DNA from 2 places in the Psychrobacillus sp. PGGUH221 genome. Region 1 is predicted to be linked to the other one. Evidence: riboswitches for the same ligand, from Rfam matches in the RefSeq annotation. Region 1 holds a riboswitch; the other holds the start of a gene.
The links. A riboswitch is a leader RNA that binds a small molecule or an ion and turns the genes downstream of it on or off. The one in region 1 is predicted to bind S-adenosylmethionine.
Positions count from the first base shown of each region.

Region 2: another riboswitch for S-adenosylmethionine. It lies ahead of PGC35_RS17490 (hypothetical protein); the one in region 1 lies ahead of metA (homoserine O-acetyltransferase MetA).

Region 1 covers NZ_JAQMHQ010000003.1:148,640-157,654, reverse strand. The annotation lists gene fosB (metallothiol transferase FosB) at 1-421, opposite strand, end outside; gene PGC35_RS06655 (histidine phosphatase family protein) at 418-1,044, opposite strand; gene PGC35_RS06650 (GrpB family protein) at 1,057-1,587, opposite strand; gene PGC35_RS06645 (alpha/beta hydrolase) at 1,653-2,297, opposite strand; gene PGC35_RS06640 (DUF1572 family protein) at 2,297-2,824, opposite strand; gene PGC35_RS06635 (aldo/keto reductase) at 2,962-3,894, shown strand; gene metA (homoserine O-acetyltransferase MetA) at 3,949-4,857, opposite strand; SAM riboswitch class I at 4,936-5,044, opposite strand; gene PGC35_RS06625 (methyl-accepting chemotaxis protein) at 5,114-7,120, opposite strand; gene abc-f (ribosomal protection-like ABC-F family protein) at 7,317-9,015, opposite strand, start outside.
Region 2 covers NZ_JAQMHQ010000010.1:160,190-169,204, forward strand. The annotation lists gene PGC35_RS17470 (acyl-CoA thioesterase) at 1-24, shown strand, start outside; gene PGC35_RS17475 (hypothetical protein) at 44-421, shown strand; gene PGC35_RS17480 (hypothetical protein) at 566-1,375, shown strand; gene corA (magnesium/cobalt transporter CorA) at 1,409-2,371, opposite strand; SAM riboswitch class I at 2,563-2,664, shown strand; gene PGC35_RS17490 (hypothetical protein) at 3,041-3,352, shown strand; gene PGC35_RS17495 (M55 family metallopeptidase) at 3,770-4,594, shown strand; gene PGC35_RS17500 (ABC transporter permease) at 4,610-5,545, shown strand; gene PGC35_RS17505 (ABC transporter permease) at 5,545-6,492, shown strand; gene PGC35_RS17510 (ABC transporter ATP-binding protein) at 6,499-7,506, shown strand; gene PGC35_RS17515 (peptide ABC transporter substrate-binding protein) at 7,560-9,015, shown strand, end outside.

The DNA.
Region 1 (9,015 bases):
AATCATTAAATTCCATATGCTTTTTTTCAAGTCTATAGTAATCAAGTCTGTCTTGTAATGTACCAGTATGAAATTCGAATTTATGTCCGTCTAGATCAGTGAAGTAAATAGACTTCTTGTCTCTTTTGTCTCTTTCTCTTCCTACAAGTATATTTACTCCCAACTCCATTAATCTAACGTGTGTATTTTCAAAGTCGGCTTCCTCTATTGTAAAAGCAATATGTGTATAGGACTCATTAATTTCATTTCGTGATATGTTTCTTTCTTCATTTAATGCAAGCCACATTCCACTTAAATCAAAATAAGCGGTACTTTTTCCTTTCACCAGTAGCCTTGCATCAAATACATCTTGATAAAATTTGATTGATTGCTCTAAATCGGATACTGAAAATAAAAAATGATTTAAGCCTTTAATCTTCACTTCTTACCCTCGTTACTAATTTCTATAGGTTTATATATGGTGTATCCGGTATTTAACGAGTTCTTTTTATTCTCATCTATTCTTCTAACTTCTATTAAGTGATTCTCATAAAAAGATAGCCTATATATGTCTGGCATAGCGAGCATCTCCCAAAAATGAACATCATATTGCTGATTAAAGAAGTTCATGATCAAAACCATGATGTTACCATGTGTACCAATAACAACATTTTTTCCTTTGTATTCATCTAGAACTTGCATGGTTGCTGTAATCCCTCGTTGTTGTGCTTTTTTATTCGACTCACCACCATCAAAAAAGAAATCAGGGTTTGACCATACTTTTGATATAGCTTTATTAAAATCTTCTACAGGAAGTAAAGACAAAGTTCGTTCTCTAAAATCTTTCTTAATCTCAATGTTACAGCCAAGGTACTCGGAAATACCTTCAACTGTTTGAATCGCCCGTTTATATGGGCTAGAAATGACAAAGTCAATGTTTTCTAGCTTTAATCGTTCGGTTACTAACTTTGCGTCTTCTTTTCCTTGGACTGATAGTGGTCTTTCAAGTTCATTCGTAGTATATGTAGAATGCGCATGTCTAACAAAATATAAATTTGTAATCATAATTTTCACCTCTTAATTTGTACGTAAAGAAAATATACCTTTCACAAAAGGTTCTTTTAAATTTGTATACGTTGTTATATTTATACTTTTTCTTTCAGCTAAAGCTACTTTTAACTTTTTATATTCATCTCTTGCCTCTTCTTTAGTATTTAAGTAATCTCTAAAAAAAATGAAGTTTTTCCAAAGCTCTTTATCGTAATCGACTAAATGGATATAATGTGTTTTTACTTTGTATGTATCATCTATAAATTTTGCTAATACAATTTCTCCCGGCCTTTCCACTCGCAATGGAAGAAAACCAATATTTTGCAGAGCTTTCATCATGTTGTTATCTATATGTGTTATATCTTCAATGCCGATTAAAATATCGATGATTGGTTTTGCCACCATATCTTTAATTGCTGTACTACCAATATGTTCTATTCGTTTTGTTTCTAATTTAGTTACCAACATGATTTCTTCTTTAACACTATTAAATTCTGTATTCCATTCAGTCGTATACTTATTTAGTTTTACTTCATCTTTAGATAATCCTAGCCTCATGAAAAACACTCCTTTTTCATAAAATTACCCCTCTTACATATTCTTCAAGAGGGGAGGATAATCCTTTATTTCACTAATAGTTCGTCTAAAAAGGTAACTAAATCTCTTTGATTTTCTGGTGCAACACCATGTGAAACAGGATAGTTCTTAAAGGTAACACTTGCTCCCTTTTCTAAGAAATAGTCTCTACTAGCAGTTCCCCATTCAAATGGAAGCATATTATCAAATTCGCCATGAGATATAAATGCATTTAATTTATTTACGGGTTGATGTGCATACTCATCTTTCACAAACGACGGAATATAGCCACTTAGTGCAACAATTCCTTTTATTTTATCACCCATTACTAATGCTAATGATTGAGTCAATATAGCACCTTGGCTAAAACCAAGAAGGAAGAGTTTATTTGAATCAATCGAATGATTATTAGTTATTTCTTCGATAAATGACTGAAGATCTTGTACTACCTGATCAAATACTGCACGATGAGGTTTTCCGAGACCCTCTATCGTGAAAAAGGCATATCCAGGTGGTTGAGAAATTGGCCCACGTATACTAAATATATGGCATTTCTCCTTTAAGTTAGAAACGAGTCCAACCAAATCGTTTTCATTACTTCCCATTCCATGCAATAAAAATAATGCTGGATATTTTTTATTCTCATCTGAAATTTGTGGAGAACTATGAATATAAGTAAAATTTGAATTCATTACTTCTTATCCTTTCTTTTAGGTATCGACAAAGTTGTCCACTTGTCTTCTGGTGTAACTTGTTTGGCTATATATATTACCTGTCCCACATGAATTGAAATATGTGTAATACTCCGAATGATTGCTTCCAAAACAGTATGTGGTTTATTGCGAATATAAATAGTTTGAAGTAAGTGTTTTTCTTCTATACTGTCTATCGCTTTGAAAAATGCATCACACCCATTTTCCCACACTTTAAGCAACTCTTCCCGTGATTCTATCGTACTTTCGAATTCACTATCACGATCTCTGTCTTTTTTTTCTCCATCAGTTGTTAAAAAGTCTGTCCAACGAGAATTTAAGTTTCCACTCATATGCTTCACCAGTACATCTACACTATTTGATTGTTCGTTTGGTGACCAAAAAATGGATTCTTCCTCCATTTGCATGATCGCTTTCTTTGTATCACTTTTCAATTCCTCCAATTTTGACCGTATATTTCGAATAAAGTCAGCATGAAAATTAGTTGAATTTGACAATCTAATCATCTCCTTTAAAACATAGTTCAATAAATATTATGAACCTCCTTCCCCATTTCTTTTGATAAACCAAAATTCTTTGAGTAAAAGGACATTATTGGTAATATTATACTAGAATATATTGAAAAGGAGTTGTTTTTACTACTATGAGTAAAAAAGTAGAAATTGGTAAAACCGGATTATTTGTAAATCCCGTTGGCCTTGGAACAAATGCAGTTGGTGGCCATAATTTATTTCCGAATTTAAATGATGAAACCGGAAAAGACATTGTGCTTACAGCACTTAATCATGGGATTAGTTTTCTAGATACTGCCTTTATTTACGGCATCGGAAGATCAGAAGAGTTAATTGGGGAAGTATTAAAAGAAACGAAGAAACGTAGTGAAATAATTCTTGCTACTAAGGGCGCACATAAAATGACCGGTGAAAAAGTAGTCATTGACAACTCACCTGCATTTTTAAGAGAAACTGTGGAAAACAGTTTAAAACGTCTTCAAACGGACTATATTGATTTATTCTATATTCATTTCCCCGATGAAAACACACCAAAAGCTGAAGCAGTTGGTACTCTTCAACGTTTAAAGGAAGAAGGAAAAATCCGTGCAATTGGAGTATCCAATTTTACTTTAGAACAGTTAAAAGAAGGTAACCAAGATGGTTATATTGAAGTTCTTCAATCTGGATATAACTTATTAAAACTCGATGCAGAAAAGGATTTGCTTCCATATACAAATGAACGTAATATTTCCTTTATTCCTTATTTTCCGCTTGCTTCGGGCTTATTAACAGGTAAGTATGATAAAGGCAGTACTTTTAGAGAAGGTCTCACAAAAAATCCGTTATTCCAAGGAGAAACATATATTAACAACTTAGAAAAGGTAGAGCAGCTTCGCCAAATTGCCATTGATAAAAATGTAGGTGTTTCTAATATTGTGCTTGCATGGTATTTAACAAAAGAAAATATTGATGTGATTATTCCAGGGGCTAAAAAACCTGAACAAGTTATAGATAATTTGAAAACTGTAGATGTTCAATTAACAAAACAAGAAATAGATAGAATTGACCAAATATTTCAATAAAAAAATAGAACAAGAGGCTGAACGAAAGAAAAGTCTTTCTCAGCCTCTTCTGAATTATTCCCATTCGTATGGCGTTTCTTGATAGACATAATAATTTAACCAATTAGAAAACAATAAATGAGTATGCGAACGCCAAGAATTTAATGGTTGTGTCGAAGGATCATTATTAGGAAAATAATTTTCAGGTACATCGATTTCAATACCTTTATTCACATCCCGAGCATATTCTTCCGCTAAAGTTGTTGCATCATATTCTAAATGACCAGTAATCATGATATGCTTTTCGTCATTTGATATTACAAGGAATACCCCTGCATCTTCAGAATTAGAAAGCAGATTAAGTCTGGAATCAGTTATTATTTCATCATATGAAACAGAAGTATAACGAGAAACGGGCGCATAAAACTCGTCATTGAAACCACGGACTAAATTCACAGTTGGATCGGATAAACGGTGAGAAAATACACCAAAGCATTTCTTAGACAATTCAAATTTACCAATTCCATAATGATGATAAAGTGCAGCTTGTGCACCCCAACATATATGTAAGACAGAAGTGACGTTTGTTTTCGACCAATCCATTATTTCTGTCATCTCACTCCAATAATTTACATCTTCAAAATTCAAATGTTCAATTGGTGCTCCAGTAATAATCATCCCATCATATTTGCGAAGTTTAATCTCTTCAAAAGTAGTATAGAAAGTGTCTAGATGCGTTTTACTTACATTTTTGGATTCATGTGTTGCTGTATTCATAAATGTAACATTCACTTGTAATGGTGTATTACCTAATAGTCTTAGTAGTTGTAATTCCGTTTTTTCTTTTTCTGGCATTAGATTTAATATAATTATGTTTAGAGGACGGATATCCTGAGCAATTGCGCGCTCCTCGTCCATGATAAAAATCTTTTCTTTCTTCAGCAATTCAGCTGCTGGCAATTGTTTGGGAATCTTAATTGGCATACATTTCTCCTCATTTCCGTAAAAATAAAAACCCTCTCTTCTAATAAATAAGAAAAGAGGGTAAGCAAATGCTCTCAGTTCTTATCTTTCAAGATTGATATCTTGTAGGAGTTAGCACCTTTCTGACATGTGTCAGAGGTTGCTGAAGCTTCACAGGGCCATTTCCCTCTGCTTCTCTTGATAAGAGTATATTTTTTGTTATTCTACTACATTATTTTTTATACTATCATTTTCTGAACATTTAAGCAATGGATTATTATACTTTAAAACGATTCACTGCTTCTGCTAATTTATCGCTAAGTTCTGTTAATGTTTCAGAAGCATCTGCAACGGATTGGATTGCCCGAAGCTGTTCGTCTGAAGATGCACTAACTTCCTCGCATGCAGCAGCAGTTTGTTGAGAAGTCGCTGCCATCATTTGAATCGTTTCAACTACTTGTTCTTTGTATTTAGAAACTTGGTTAATTTCGTCGGAAACCTCATCAATAGAGGATTGCATATTCTCCATTAAATTTGAGATTTCACTAAATGTTATTTCCGTATCTGTAACTACTGTCCCTTGTATACGGAAAGTTTCCCTAGTTTCAGTCATTTGTTGGCTTACTAAAACGGATTCTTTCTGTAATTCAGTAATAGTCTTTTTAACATCTTCAGTCGCTCTGGCAGATTGCTCAGCAAGCTTTCTTACTTCCTCTGCTACTACCGCAAAACCTTTTCCATGTTCACCAGCTCTTGCTGCTTCTATACTTGCATTTAATGCAAGTAGATTTGTTTGAGCAGAAATCTCCATGATGGTTTCCATAACCCCTCCAATAGCTTTTACTTTGTTTTCTAAAGTATCGACTACATCAGACATAGACTTTAAATTGGACTCCCAATTGTTAAAGGATGATTTAAGTTCACCCATTTGTTTTTGGCCATTTGCATTCATTTTATTTGCTTTCGTAGCAATATCAGTCATTACAAGCGATTTTTCATTAATTAAATTAATTTGATTACTTAAATGTGAAGAGCTATCTGTTACTTCTTCCGCATCTTCAGCAGATTTTGAAGCACCTTCAGCTATTTCACCCACAGCTACGGATACTTGTTCTGATGATGCAGTTGTTTCCTCTGCAACTGCACTAAGACTTTCAGAACTTACTTGAACATTACTTGCAGATTCTTTTACTACTTGAATAATTTCATGCATGCTCTCCGTCATTTTATTGAAATTTTTAGCTAATTGTCCAATTTCATCGGATGACTTTACGTTCGCGTGAACAGTTAAATCTCCTTCTGCAACCGAATCCATTAGTTTTTTTAATTGATCTATCGGTTTTAAAATGTGATGGGTAGTGTAATATAGCACAATAAACATCAGCACTAATATAACAGCAGTAATAACTAAAATGAGATTTCGAATACTGTCAGCTGTTTGATTAACTTTTTCTTGCTCGTATACTGCACCAAGCTTCCAGTTCAAATCAGGTATTGTCGTAAATACAGTAACCGTTGAAAGTCCTTCGGAAGTATCTTTGACTACTCCTTCATTTAAAGAACTAGAAAATATTTTATTAATATAAGCATATTCTGACAAATTCTCACCAAACATGGTAGGATGAACAATTGCTGTGCCGTCGTTCTCCACGATAATCGGAAAACCTTCAAATCCTAACTCATTGGATGAAATTGTTTCTGTTAACTTCGAAAGTAATATATCAATTCCGACAACTCCAACAACTTGACCTTTCTTAAGTACTGCTTTTGCACCAGAAATTGCATATTCTCCCGTTGCAGCATCTAAATAAGGTTTGGACCAATTAAAATCATCTTTATTGGCTACTGCATTTTTATACCAATCTCTCGTTGTTGCGTCGAAGTCTTTCCCTAAATCAGCTTCAGGTATTATTTCAATATGTTTGTTCGGTAATGCATAGTAAACGGAAGCAACCGCGTCGTACAACGTTGTAAACTCAGTAAATTTAGAATCTAATTGTTTCTCTAGCTGTGAAGCAATGATTGCATCTGAAGTACTAGATTCCGCTTGAAAATCCACCACTTCCTTTGTAGTGGATATTTGCATAACCCCCTTTTCATAGACACTGAGATAATTTTGAATGGAAGAGGACATTTCGTTCACTAATACATGACTTTGATCAGTTAAACTCTCTTCCGTTTTGTCTTTAATCGTAAAAGTACTTATAAAACTTAATGCAGTCATACTAATTACAATTAAAATCATTACAGTAATAATTATTTTCCATTTGATAGAAATTTTCATATTTCATCTACTTTCTGTTTTTTTTAAGATATAATTGCCTTAATAAGGATAAATTTACTATTTCTAAAACTAGGACATAGTATATCTTTCTGATTATATCGGCTAAAAACGAGAAAGTTAATATTGAATTTTTAATTTAATAGGGACTATCTCACATTTTTTTGAATTAAGTGGACTTTATAACCATTAACATTCATCATTCTTGTCTCTCCAACCAGATCTCTATTAATTTCTCTAGTTTTTGTTCCTTATCGTCAATCAACAATAATAATTTTTCATAATCATTCCAGTCCTTCTGAATATCCTTTTCTTTCTTTAGTTTACTTAGTTCGTTTTCCAATTCAAAAATTTGTTCTTCTGTTGATTTTTCTTTTTTATCTCTATTTTTATAAGTTCTTACCTTATCCATGTTTTCTACTGTATTGATCGACTCCTGTTTTACTAGTAACTCGTTCCATTTCCCTCGAGCCCAATTATAGGGACCTTCAAAAGTTGTCAAATGACCGGAATCTAACCAAACTGTACGATGAAATAACTTATTTAAAAAGTATCGATCATGAGAAACGCATAGGATTGTTCCTTGAAAATCTTCTAGAGCATCTTCCAATACTTCTCTCGATTCAATATCTAAATGGTTTGTTGGTTCATCTAATATCAACAAATTTATATCTTGGTGCATTAGTTGAGCAAGACGAAGACGCATACGTTCTCCTCCACTTAAATCCCCAACTCGTTTAAAGACATCAGGACCATAAAACATAAACTTAGCTAAAATATGCCGTGCTTCCGCTTCAACAACACTCACTTCACTTCTAAATACATCTATTAAACGTTCTTTTGGATTCAATATTTCAAAGTGTTGTGAAAGAAATCCGATCCTAACATTACTGCCTATTCTAGCATTTCCTTCATCAGCCAAAATTTCTCCTAGCAATAATCGTAAAATTGTTGATTTTCCAGTTCCATTTCTACCAACGATCGCAACTCTTTCTTTCCAATACACATACAAATTTGATTTATGAAGCAAAACCTTATTGCCAAATGATTTAGAAACGTTATCCATTATGACAACTTCTTTTCCACTTCTAGATGCAGCTTCGAATGATAAACTCATCTTTTTAGGGTCGATAATTGGTTTTCTCAGTTTCTCCATTCTTTCCAATGCACGTTCCATGTTCCTAGCTTGCCGATGAAGACCTGGATTTGGAGGAACAGCTTCATTTGCCCACTGTCTTAACCGTTTAATGGCTTCCTTCATTTTCTTTATCTTTTTTTGTTGTTCCTCATATTCTTGAAATTCCCGCATGAGTCGTTCTTCCTTGTTAACAATATAAGAAGAATAATTACCATGGTAGAGAGTTAGTTCTCCATCCTCTAAATCAGCTACTTTTGTAATTACTTGATCTAGGAAAAATCTATCGTGCGAAATAATTACAACTGTACCTGTGTAGTTAACTAAATATTGCTCCAACCATTCAACTGCAAATAAATCTAAATGATTTGTAGGTTCATCTAGTAACAGTAAATCAGGCTGTGATAACAATAATTTACCTAGCATTATCTTTGTTTGCTCTCCTCCACTTAGGTTTGTAAAAGATTGATGAACAAATGAAGATAATTGTAAACCCTGGATGACTTTATCTATTTCTGAATCCAAAGAATAACCGCCCTGATTAGTAAAGTCCTCTTGCACATCTCCATATTCCTGGAGTAATTTTTCCATATTAGGTTGATCGGTACACGATAACTTTTCTTCTAATTGTTGCATTTTTGTTTGTAGTGCTTTTAGCTTTTCAAATGCACTATTTAAAACATCCATTCCTGTTACTTCATCTGAAAAGGTAGGTATCTGTGCTAAATATCCAATTTTAGTTCCTTTTTTAAAGCTGATAACA
Region 2 (9,015 bases), on a different contig from region 1:
CAGCGATTAGAGATGAATTACTAATTGATAAGGATGTGAATATATGCTTAAACAAATAGATGAATTTTATAAGTATATTATGATCACGCTGCTCGTTGTATATTTAATAAACTACGCGTATTTTGGCGAGGTTACTATCACATTCACAATCATAGCACTTGCTATTGTTCTTGAAATAATTAGGCAAAGACACCATATTAAACAGCTCACCTATGCACAGCTTTCTATTATTGGAGTAGTGCTTATAGCGGGTATTGCAGGTATTATTTATTTATTTGTCTTATTCAGCATTTTTATAGTTCCTCTAAGTTTGCCAACTGCAGTAGAGGACCTATTACTAATTGCTTTTGCGCTTATTAGTTTATATGTATTAGGATATTTCTTGAAAAAATTATACGTTCGTGCAATTGAAAAACACTAAAAAACCTTTAGAAGTCCCTTAAAATAGGTCTTCTAAAGGTTTTTTTCTATAGATCAAGATTCAATCCCTTACTTTGGAATGCTTTATCATAATGAAACCATTTCAAATGTTCATTCGTAAGCATAAAAGAAGGAGTGATGGGCTATGCAACATATATACGAACGTGCTGCAAAATATACAAAGCTAGGATCGATACTAATATTTGGCCTATACATAGTTTTAGTAGTTATTTTTAGAGATGTACTGTTGTACGATTTTGAGACTCATTTTTTAATAGGATTTACGGTTTTTATATTGTTTAGTACTTCTTTTGTCATTCAAAATGCTGCAGACAAATTACCGAAAGAGCAGCAAATAGATAGTGAATATTATTCTGCTGAATTTCCCATAAAAGAACTTAATTTTCAAAGGGATGTATCTATTATTCCAGTTACCTACTTAGTTTCAGGAAGAGGAGAACGTTTATATAAGATTGAACCTGCTAAGGACCATGGAGTTAAGAAGATGCTATCTGCATTTGAGATCTTTCAAAAGGGAATGTTGATACCCATTACATACAATTTAAAAACAATGGATGATAGTATAGTCAGTCAATTCACTTTGAAAAATAAATTAAAATTTATGCAGATAAAAGTTTATGACCACACAAAAAACCATTTATCCACTGTTGTCATGCCTCCTTTTTCAGTTAAAAATAGAGCCATTATTTTTAATGCGAACAATGAGAAGATACTGCAAATGGAAGCAAAAAGTATGTATGGAGATATTGATGTCGATGATTCCAATGGAAAACGGTTAGCTACGTACCGTTTTGGAATTTTTCCTTATGCAACTCATCCTGCATTTGAAATACAAGCAGTAAACGTGCATGTGTCGCTTGCACATGACTTGACCCATGCTCAAAAACTCACTTTTACTGCATTATTTTACTATTGGACCGGTAACGTAAAATAAAAAAGGAGCTGACATTACGACGTCAGCTCTTTTTTAGTTTTTAAATAGAGAAAACCAGCCTTTAAATTTAAACCAAGCAAGCATGGAAAGAGCAATAACAACGATCAATCCCATCACGACAAAATAACCATATTTCCACTCTAGCTCAGGCATATACGCAAAATTCATTCCGTATACTCCTACGATAAATGTCAATGGTATAAAAACGGTGGATACGATCGTTAAAATCATCATAATCCGATTCATTCGACTAGAGTTAATCGACATATGACTGTCTCTAATATCTGCAGTAAGTTCTCGATTAGATTCAATCATTTCCGTGAGCTTTAGCAAGTGATCATAAATGTCTCCAAAATATGCACGTTCAGAGTGTTGTAAATTTATTCGTTCGGAATTCATAATACGGTACAATAAATCCCGCATAGGTATCACTGTTCTACGTAATCTAAGCAAATCACTACGTAAGTCAAAAACTTGATCTATAGATAAATGTCTCATATCTGAAGAAAGCTTGTCTTCTACTTCATTCAAATAATCCTCAATTTTATAGACGATTGGAAAATAAGCATCCACTACTTTATCGACGATATGATAGGTTGCATGCATGGCCCCACGTTCCCAGCCTTCTGAATTTCGAATAATGCGTTCTCGTGCTTGAGCCAATTCATGCATAGGTGGAAAGTGGAAGGTGACAACATAATCCTTTCCAACAAAAATATCTAGTTCTTCCGCTTCTAACGTTTCTTCATTAATGGTATGTAGAACATAAAACGCATACCCATCATAATGGTCTAACTTTGGACGTTGAAGTCTTAGTAAACAGTCTTCTATTGCTAGCGGATGGAAATGGAAAAAAGAGCTAAGAAGATTCTCTTCTTCTTGAGAAGGTTCTCCAATATCAATCCAATACCATTCAAACGTTTTATTTTTAATATCATGGAGAGGAAAATCACATATTATTTCGTGATCGGTTGTAATGCCCATCGTTTGAATCATATCAAAACCTCACTTTTACATTGAATGCATGTTGCCATTATCTCATATTCGCATACTTCCATCAAAACACACCTCATAATATTTAACCTATAAATTATTTATAATGACTGGAAAAGTTTGATTAAATAAAAAATAGTATTGACATATATAATTTCTATCTGTATAGTGGGTATTAATCAAATATAACAACTTTCTTATCAAGAGAGGTGGAGGGACTTGGCCCTAGGATACCTCAGCAACAGGCATTTTTGCACTGTGCTAATTCCAAAAGCTTTTAGGCTTGAAGATAAGAAGAGAATAATCACTTAACGACGTGTAAACCTCTTCTTGTTTCTAAGAAGAGGTTTTATTTGATTTAAAGAGCTATATGGAAAGAATTTTGGCTTTGGTTTCACCTCGTTCACTTCAGTTACCCATTCGTAAGAAGTGTATCGAGTTAAATATAAAACTTCTTTTTTGAAGATCCCATTTGATCAATAGAGAAAGAAAGTATTTATTTTACACCACACAGAGTTTTGAACTAATCAACCCCCTTGTCTATATACTGGCAAAGGGGTTGATTAGTTATTCGGGTTCATTTTTATTTGTAATTAACTGAGGTGTTTGTCTAGTTTCTATAGCCTGCTTTTGCATTTACTAATATAAGTGCAAGAAGGAGGTGAATTTATTGTGAACCAATATCATCATAGACCTTGTCATTCATGCCATCAACCTCAAGTATCCCCATGGCAACAACCACCTGCGCAGCCAATTGTATGTCCACCGCAATATCGTGTACGTGATTCCTTTATACCGAGAATGCAACCTGTAATTCATCCAATCGTTAATGTGAATCGCGAGCATATTGTAAATGTTCCACAGCATTACTTTACAGAGACCAATCGAAACGTAGTTGTGAATCCACCCCTACAAGCATACCCATATCCGCAAGGAGGATTCCAACAACCATTCCAACGTCCTTTCTTCGGTCCTCGTTACTAAGGATATTATTGTTAGCTACGGCAACGCAGGAGCAACGAACTTAACTGCGACGAGTAGCAACCGCAACGCAGGAGCAAACGAACTTAACTGCGACGAGTAGCAACCGCAACGCAGGAGCAACGATCTCAACTGCGACGAGTAGCTATGCTACGCAGGAGCAACCGAACTTAACTGCGACGAGCAAGTGAAACGGCGCAGGAGCAAATGCCTTTTTAAAAGCGCATTTGCTTTTTTTGTGTGTAAAATCCTTAATCTATTCCTTTGTTTAAAATTTTTTGTTAATGTTCGCATTACTCATCAAATCCGTGTATTTACCAAAAAAAAGGCATTATAAATATTTAGACATATTGTAATTTTCTATATATTTTGATAAAGTTATATTTATTTTGATGGGTGAAATGATTAAGGGGGATGGAAATGAAGCTTTTTCTTTCAATTGATATGGAAGGAATCACAGGTTTGCCGGATCATACTTTTGTGGACTCCAGTAAGCATAATTATGAACGTGCTCGCCGTATAATGACACAAGAGGCAAATGCAATTGTAGAAGGTGCTCTATCTGTAGGTGTAAAAGAGATTTTAGTTAATGATAGTCACTCTAAAATGAATAATATTTTAGTAGAAGAGTTGCATCCAGAAGCTTCTTTAATAACGGGAGATGTGAAGCCGTTTTCGATGGTGCAGGCATTAGATGAATCTTACCTTGGTGCAGTATTTGCTGGTTATCATTCGAGAGCAGGACAACCTGGAGTAATGAGTCACTCAATGATATTCGGAGTTAGAAATATGTATATAAACGATGTAGAAATTGGTGAACTGGGATTAAATGCATATGTAGCAGGGCACTTTGGTGTACCAGTTATTATGGTTGCAGGCGATGATGGTGCGTGTAAAGAAGCTGAGGCACTGATTCCTGGAGTTGTCACTGCAGTAGTGAAAGAGTCTATCTCAAGATCAGCGGTTAAGACATTGCATCCACAAAAAGCACATGCACTATTGAGAGAAAAGGTAGCTGTAGCGATTAGTAATAGAGATCAAATCAAACCGCTCACCCCTCCTAAAAATCCAACATTACGTATTGAATTTGTTAATTATGGTCAAGCGGAATGGGCGGCACTTATACCTGGTTGTGAAATTATAGAAGGAACGACAATAGTTAAGTTCGAGGCAAAAGATATATTAGAAGCATACCGGGCGATGCTTGTAATGGTAGAGCTAGCAATGCAAACGAAATTTTGTTAAGGGGGGAGTTTGCTTATGGCGAAATATATTATTAAACGTTTTATTATGATGATTGCTACGATTCTTATCATTGCTACCGTAACCTTCATATTAATGCATTCGGTTCCAGGGTCTCCATTTGAAGGAGAAAGGACATCTAATCCTACGATTCAAGCAAACTTAGAAAAGTTTTACAAACTTGATGAACCGATGCATGTTCAGTATTTGTATTATTTAAAGTCGATTGTGACATTTGACTTTGGACCATCGATTAAAAAGCCGAATGACTCCGTAAATGAATTACTTGCAAGGGGATTCCCAATATCTTTTGAGTTGGGAATGGTTACGATACTAGTCGCTTTAATATCTGGAATTATCTTAGGGACGCTTGCTGCACTCCGGCACAACGGAATAATTGACTACTTAGCAATGACTTTTGCCGTTGTAGGGATTTCTGTCCCGAATTTCGTGCTAGCAACCTTACTTATTCAACAATTGGCAGTAAACTTGGAATGGTTTCCAGCGGCTACTTGGAGCAGCCCGATACATATGATATTACCTACTTTAGCTCTTGCAACAGGTCCTACAGCAATAATTGCACGATTAACGAGATCTAGCATGCTCGAAGTATTGACTCAGGACTATATAAAAATGGCCCGGGCAAAAGGTCTTTCACCGGTGAGAATCGTCGTGCGACATGCGTTAAGAAATGCCCTTATGCCGGTTGTAACTATTTTAGGAACAATGCTTGCTGGTATATTAACAGGGACTTTTGTTATTGAGCGGATATTTGCCATTCCAGGAATGGGAAAATACTTCGTAGAGAGTATTAACAACCGAGATTATCCGGTTATTATGGGGTCTACCGTTTTCTATAGTGCGTTTCTCGTATTCATGTTGTTTCTTGTAGATATTGTATACGGATTTCTAGATCCACGAATAAAATTACACCGTAAAGAGGGGGATGCGTAATGACAAACCCACAAAATGTGGTTTCCCCACAAAATGTACAGGACGAGTGGTTTAGACCAAAACCAAAAAATCAAGAAAAAGCGGAGGCTGTTGTAAGGCCGTCGTTATCTTATTGGAAAGATGCATGGCGCAGACTCCGAAAAAATAAACTTGCAATGGGCGGGCTAATATTTCTTATTTTACTTACGCTCTTTGCCATATTTGGTCCAATTTTTTCTCCTTATTCAGTAACAGCCACTGATTATCCTAGTCAAAATCAGGCGCCTTCTGCTGCCCATTGGTTTGGCACGGATGAGGCTGGTCGTGATGTATTTACTAGGACATGGTATGGTGCTCGAATCTCTTTATTTGTAGGAGTAATGGCAGCCCTTATAGACTTTTTCATTGGAATTATTTATGGCGGTTTGAGTGGATATAAAGGTGGACGAACGGATGCAGTAATGATGCGTATAGTAGAAGTGCTTTACGGATTGCCGCATTTGTTGGTTGTTATTTTACTAATGGTTGTAATGGGGGCGAGCTTAACCACTATTATTGTTGCACTTACGGTGACAGGGTGGGTAGGTATGGCTCGTATTGTTCGAGGACAGGTACTTCAAATAAAAAACTATGAATTCGTGACCGCCTCCAAATCCTTTGGTGCAAAGACTTCTAGAATTTTACGCAAAAACCTCCTGCCGAACACAATGGGTCCGATTATAGTTCAAATGACGCTTACTGTTCCAAGTGCTATTTTTGCAGAAGCATTTCTAAGCTTTTTAGGATTAGGAATTGCTGCTCCCTTTGCAAGTTGGGGTGTTATGGCAAATGATGCATTGCCTGTAATTTTATCGGGGCACTGGTGGCGTTTATTATTTCCAGCACTTTTCATTTCCCTGACGATGTTTGCTTTTAATGTATTGGGAGATGGTTTACAAGATGCACTTGATCCAAAATTGAGGAGGTAGCTGTAGGTGAATGACATAAAACAAAAAATCTTACAAGTGGATAACTTACAAGTTTCTTTCCGTACTTTTGGAGGGGAAGTAGAGGCCATAAGAGGTGTAAGTTTCGATTTATATAAAGGGGAGACACTTGCAATTGTAGGTGAATCTGGGTGTGGTAAAAGTGTTACTTCCAATGCAATTATGGGATTAATTCCACAACCGGCTGGAATCATTAAAAATGGGAGTATTGTTTTCAAAGGGAAAGATTTGACTAAATTGTCTAAAGCGCAGCTTAGAAAAATACAGGGTGTTGACATCTCGATGATATTCCAAGATCCTATGACAGCGTTAAATCCTACAATTTCCATTGGAGAGCAACTGACGGAAGGACTACGGACGCACCAAAAAATAGGGAAGCAAGAAGCAAAAAAGAAAGCAATTGAGATGTTAAATCTTGTAGGGATTCCAAATCCTGAAGAACGATTAAAGCAATTTCCCCACCAGTTTTCAGGTGGTATGCGTCAGCGAATAGTGATTGCAATTGCACTTATTTGCGATCCAGAATTATTGATCGCGGATGAGCCGACAACAGCATTAGATGTGACGATTCAAGCGCAGATTTTAGAGCTATTTGAAGAGATTCAAAGAAAAACCGACATATCAATTATATTAATCACACATGATTTAGGGGTTGTGGCAAAGATTGCAGACCGAATTGCGGTTATGTATGCAGGGAAGATTGTGGAGATCGGTGATAAGAGAGAAATCTTCTATACCCCAGAGCATCCATATACTAAAGGATTATTAAATTCGGTACCGCGACTAGATTTGGAGGAAGAAGAATTACAACCAATAGAAGGTACTCCACCTGATTTATTTTCTCCACCAAAGGGGTGTCCTTTCACTGCCCGTTGTGATTATGCAATGGAAGTTTGTGAGCATGCGTATCCATTTACGGCCAGATTATCCGAAGCCCATGCGGTGGATTGCTGGCTTCAAGATGAGCGGGCGAAAGTATTATTAGAACAAAGATAGGGTTGGATGAGAGCGCGAAAGTGCATTCACATATACAATAAGGGGGAACTAGAATGAAAAAGTGGTTATCGTTATTTGCATTAGCATTTTTGGCATTGGTGCTATCAGCTTGTACAGCGAATAAAAATGCAGGAGAAGAAAAACCTGCAGAGACAACAACAGAGGAAGAAAACGAAGAAGTAGAAGTAGCAACAGAAAAAGTACTCTATTTAAATAATGGAAACGAACCAACCTCGTTTGACCCATCCGTAGGGTTTGATGCAGTATCTTGGAATGCATTAAATAATGTGATGGAAGGACTAGTAAGACTTTCAAAGGATCATATTGCAGAGCCAGCTACGGCTGAGAAAGTAGATGTATCAGAAGATGGTTTGACATATACATTTACAATTCGTGAAGATGCTAAATGGTCTAATGGAGACCCTGTATTAGCAAGTGACTTCGTATACGGCTGGTTGCATATGTTAAATCCAGAAACTGCCTCTCCAGCAGCTTTTCTTGCATATTTCATTGAAGGAGCAGAGGCTTACAATAATGGGGAAGGTACTGCTGATGCTGTTGCAATAAAAGCGTTAGAAGAAAAAGTGTTCGAAGTAAAATTAAATGCACCTACAGAGGCATTTTTGAATATTATTACAAATCCAAGCTTTTTCCCGGTAAATGAAAAAGTGGCGACGGAAAACCCAACGTGGTTTACAGAAGCAGACACATTTGTTGGAAACGGGCCATTTAAATTGGCATCATGGGAACATGATGTAAGCTTCTCGTTTGCAAAAAATGAAAACTATTGGGATGCAGGTTCTGTTAAGCTAGACAAAGTGGAATGGGCGATGGTAGATGACTCTAATACGGAATATCAAATGTACGAAACTGGAGAACTAGATGTCTCTGGTGTTCCATCTGAACTTGCAGATCAACTAATGAGTGATCCAGAGCTTAAAAATGAGGATCAAGCAGGTTTATACTTCTATCGTTTTAACGTATCACAAGAGCCTTTTACAAACAAAAAAATTCGCCAAGCATTTGGCTTAGCGGTTAACCAACAAGAAATCGTGGAATTTGTAACGAAAAATGGTGAAAAGCCAGCAGAAGGATTTGTACCATATGGTTTCATTGGTCCAGATGGAAAAGAGTTCAGAGAAACTGCAGGTAAATTGACTGGTTTTGATGCAGAAAAAGCAAAAACATTATTAGCTGAAGGTATGGCTGAAGAAGGATATACAGCATTACCTGAAGTGGTCTTAACATACTCTACAAGTGACGTTCATAAAAAAATTGCTGAAGCTCTTCAAAGTAAGTTCAAAGAAGTATTAGGGGTAGATGTGAAGCTGCAAAACGTAGAAGCTAGTGTATTCGCTGCGGAGCAAAAAGAATTTAAATACCAATTATCACGTTCATCTTTCTTATTTGACTATGCTGATCCAGTAAACGCATTAGAAAGCTTCATAACTGGTTCTTCTATGAATCGTACAACATGGTCAAATCCTGAATATGATAAATTAATTACAG